Regions from separate parts of the Janthinobacterium sp. Mn2066 genome, predicted to be linked through region 1. Evidence: predicted binding sites of a transcription regulator. Region 1 holds the regulator's gene; the other holds the start of a gene.
The links. Region 1 encodes FNR, which switches genes on or off when oxygen is low (the NO sensors DNR and NnrR bind a similar motif). Its sites were predicted from a motif close to TTGATNNNNATCAA; they were not measured.

Region 1 (2,187 bases):
ATAAGCACCGCTGGCCCTGGCTGCTGATGGTGGGCCCTGGATTGTCCGTCATCGTCGGCAGTGTCATGGGCTATATCGCCTTTACGCAACCCGACGCGCTGGTGGTGGGCGATTATTACAAGCAGGGCAAGGCCATCAACCAGGACTTGCGGCGCGATACAGTCGCCAGCAACCTGGCCATGGACACCCGCCTGGCCTATGACGTGGCGCAAGGCCGGCTGACGGGTTCCGTGCACAGCTTCGGCAAGGCTTACCAGGCGCCGCTGCAGCTGCACCTGGCGCACGCCACCTTGCCGGAAAAAGATATCCGGCTGCTGGTGCAGCCCGATGCACAGGGGAATTTTTCGGTAGCGTTGCCGATGCTGGAACGCAGCCGCTGGCAAGTGCTGGTGGAGAACGACAAGCGCGAGTGGCGCTTGTCGGGGATCTGGAGCTGGCCGGTGCAGCGCGCGATTACCCTGCGCGCCGACGAAGAGCTGTAAAACCTATTTGCAGTTGTCGGTACCGGCCGTAATGGCTTTCAACTTTGCTGGCTGCAAGATCTCGATCTCGCGGTTCGACACGCGCAGCCAGCCTTCCTTCTTGAATTTCGACAGCAGACGGCTGACGCTTTCGATGGTCAGCCCCAGGTAGTTGCCGATCTCTTCGCGCGACATGCGCAGCTGGAAATTGCTGCCCGAATAACCGCGCGCTTCGTAGCGCGAGGCCAGGTTGACGATGAAGGCGGCAAACCGCTGCGTGGCCTGCATATTACCCAACAACAACATCACGCTTTGCTCACGCGTGATTTCCTGGCTCATCATGCGGTGAAAATGGCGCAGCAGGGTCGGCATGTTTCCCAGCAATTGTTCCAGGCTGGAAAACGGGATTTCACACACTTCGCTGTCTTCCAGCGCCACCGCGTTGCAATGGTGGCGGTCGGCGCTGATGGCGTCCATGCCCAGCAGTTCCCCGGCCATCTGGAATCCCGTCACCTGCTCTTCGCCACCCGGATTGATCTGGTACGTCTTGAAGTGCCCCAGGCGTATTGCATACAGATTCTGGAATGCATCGCCGATGCGGAACAGCGAAGCGCCACGGGGCACCTTGCGGCGGCGGCCGATGATCTGGTCCAGGCGGTCCATGTCGCCCACATCCAGGCCCATCGGCAAACACAGCTGGTGCATGCTGCACGTCGAGCAGCGCGCGCGCAACGCCTCCACGGAAACCACGGGTGGAATAGGCGAAAGTAGCGCTTCAGTCATGTCTGTACCTTTTAGAAAAATGCAACATCAAGTTTACTGCATAGTACGTTGCCATGCGACAATTTCAGCGAAAAACAGTACAAATAGCGACATCCATCCTTTAATTATATGGCAACATCGTGGAACCTCGCTATAGCGCCGTACTCGCCAGCACCGCAATGCGAAAAGGCACAGGCTGATTGCTTGCCAAGCCAGGGTATTGATAGGAAAATAAATCATGAAACCTCTCGGCATCAAAGCAAAAGTCGCCCTGGCCACCAGCCTGACCTCGATCGCCATGATCGCCCTGGTCACCATGATCCAGGTGCAGCGCATGCGCGACGACTTCACCACCGTGCTGCTGAGCCAGCAAGCGGCGCTGGTCGCGCGCACGGCGGAGGAACTCGACGACAAGCTGCAGATGTTGCTCGACATCATCTCCCAGACGGCGCAGCACCAGCCCCCCGAACTGATGCAGAACGCCGGCCAGTTGCGCACCTACTATGAACAACGGGCCGTGCTGGCCCTGTTTGACGATGTGCTGGTGCTGGACAAGCAGGGCAAGGTGGTGGCCGACGTGCCCCAGGTTCCAGCGCGCAATGGCATCGATGTGACCGACCGCGACTACTTCAAGACGGTGATGCGCACGCGCCGCGCCATGATCACCGAGCCCATGCTGGGCAAGACCAGCCACCTGCCCATCGTGCAAATGGTCGCTCCCGTGCTCGATGGCCAGGGCGAGGTAGTGGGCATCGTGATCGGCGTCTTGCGCCTGTACAAGGACAATCTGCTGGGCCATCTGCGCCAGGCCAAGGTCGGCAAGAATGGCTATTATTTTGTCCTCACGCGCGACCCCGTGCCCCTGTATGTGCTGCACCCGGACACCAGCCGCCTGCTGCAGCCCCGTTCGCCAAACGCCAATCTGGCCACCACGCAATTGCTCAAGCAGGACGGCGAGGGCAGC
Region 2 (2,187 bases), on a different contig from region 1:
CGTCCAGGGTCGCCATCATGTCCGTCACCGCCACTTTTTCGCGCGCGCCGAACACCGGCTTGTAATTGGCCTGGTCGCGCCAGAAATATACGGTCACCAGGGTGGTGATGCCAATGGCGAGCACCACTATGGGAACCAGGTTCTTCAGCAGGGCGGGCGGGATGGTGGGCTGGGCGCCAGGGCGCCAGCGCGCAAAGGCGGACTTCATGGTGGTTATCACTTGGGGTAACTTTCGCTGTGAGGCTGGGCGTGGATCCGGGCGTGGCGCTTGTGGATATTACTTACAGAGGCAGCTTGATCAATTCGTCGACGGCGCCCATGACTTTGTTGCGCACTTGCATCAACATGGAGAAGGACAGGCTCGCTTCCTGGCTGGCCAGCATGGCGCCGACCAGGTCGTCGCTCTTGCCGCTGTCGACGTCACTCATTTTTTGCGCGGCCAGGCGGTCATCGTTGTTGACCTTGTTGACGGCGTCTTTCATGCTTTGCGAGAAGGAGAAGCCCGATGGTTCTCCTGCGCCGAAGGTGGCGGCCGGCGCGATACTGTTGCCGAGTGCGCGCGCATCGTTGCTTAATGCCGCCAGATCGGCCTTGATCAGACCTGCGAGTTCATTGCTCATCTTGCCCTCTATGTATATGCGATGCCGTATCAATCAGAATTACTGGTGTTGCTGTTCCAGCCGCAAGTACTGCTGTGCCGCTATGCCTGGTCCAATGCCGAACCCATCAGTTTTATCAATTGCCACGCCACGCCATGCGAGAACGTCTTTCAAGCAAATTCACGCGATCGACTGCACAGACTATTTGCAAGGCCACGGCCAAGGATCATTAACTGATGAGAGTTCTACAGGTGGCAATTAGCTGGACTTAAAAACTGCCATAAAAAAACGGTAATCAGGTAAGTGGAATGGCGCACTGCAAATCTGAATTTTGTCGCTGTAAGCTTACCTCGAAGCAACTATAAAGTAAAGAGAGTATTGTCTCAAGTACTATTGATACATGGCAATATTTAAGGATTTCCTGTATTGTTCAGCACCGTAGTCATCTAGCATGCTGCATGATGCGCAATCGTTTGCTCCAGGCTGCGTCAAGCCGCCGCTCACGGTGGATGGCGATGTATTTACTGTATTTAATTTCGGGTGATCCGTATAATTTGTTCTGCCAACGCAATACCGACATGACCATTACATGACAACCCTTACCAAGACAGATCAAACCCTACGCCATCAAGTCCTGGATTCCTGTCTGCTTGGACGTCCTGTCCATTTGCTGCACGTGTTCGGCGCGCAGTTGCGCGATGACCTGGCCGCGGCCCTGCGCCAGCCGATGAGCCGCCGTTACTGGGGCAGTTTCCAGATCGACGCCGTGACCTTGTCGCGCGTCGAGCAGGAAGACAGCAGCAACCGCTGGCTGAGCTTTGCCTCGTCCGCAGGCCAGGCAGGATTCAGCCTTGAGCGGCAGATACTTTTAAGCGTGCTCAACTATCGCTATGGTAGCGGCGGCAGCGCGGGCGCCAAGAGCCCGCTGCCCGATCCGGCGCTGGTGCGCGTGACGGCGACCGAAGAGCGGCTCGCTGTGGTGCTCGGGCAACAGCTGGTAGGCAGCCTGTTCGGCCGTATCAGCAAGAATCTGCACGCCGTCGGCAAGGCCGGCGGCGAGGCCGCCGGCGACAGCACGGCGCATTCCGGCGTGCATCCGGCGCGCGGCAGCTGGATCGTCACGGTCTCCGTCAGCGACGTCGATGCCGGCCAGACCGGTTCTTTCTGGTTTTCACTCGACAAGCGCCTGATGGCCGACGTGCTGCGTGGCTTGCTGCCCGAACGCGCGCAAGCCAAGAAGGCCTTGCGCGGCAGCGTGCGTCCGCTGGCGTCGCGCCTGCAGGTAACGCTGGAAGGACGGCTGGTCAGCAAGCAGGTGCAATTGGGCGCCTTGTTTGATTTGCGCGTGGGCGACGTGATACCCGTCAGCCTGAGCCGCACCGACGTGATGCTCGATGATTCCCGTTTATTTACTGCCGCTGTTTCCGAACACAAGGGCAAGCTCTGTTTAACCTCATTTGAAGATGTCGAATAATATGAACATGACCGATACCAACCAGAGCGAAACCCTGCTGGAAGACCTGGGCGATGAGATGATCATCGACCAGGGCGACGTTGCCGACGTCTCCAGCACCCGCGCGCGGCGCGA

Region 2: the regulator FNR is predicted to act here: its motif matches at 993-1,006, upstream of ACL9RI_RS22425 (FliM/FliN family flagellar motor switch protein).

Annotation. Positions count from the first base shown of each region.
Region 1 is NZ_JBMOUF010000019.1:63,708-65,894, forward strand. It holds gene ACL9RI_RS26690 (FixH family protein) at 1-482, shown strand, start outside; gene fnr (fumarate/nitrate reduction transcriptional regulator Fnr) at 486-1,244, opposite strand; gene ACL9RI_RS26700 (response regulator) at 1,462-2,187, shown strand, end outside.
Region 2 is NZ_JBMOUF010000012.1:141,962-144,148, reverse strand. It holds gene fliF (flagellar basal-body MS-ring/collar protein FliF) at 1-208, opposite strand, end outside; gene ACL9RI_RS22430 (flagellar hook-basal body complex protein FliE) at 282-620, opposite strand; gene ACL9RI_RS22425 (FliM/FliN family flagellar motor switch protein) at 1,189-2,073, shown strand; gene ACL9RI_RS22420 (FliM/FliN family flagellar motor switch protein) at 2,075-2,187, shown strand, end outside.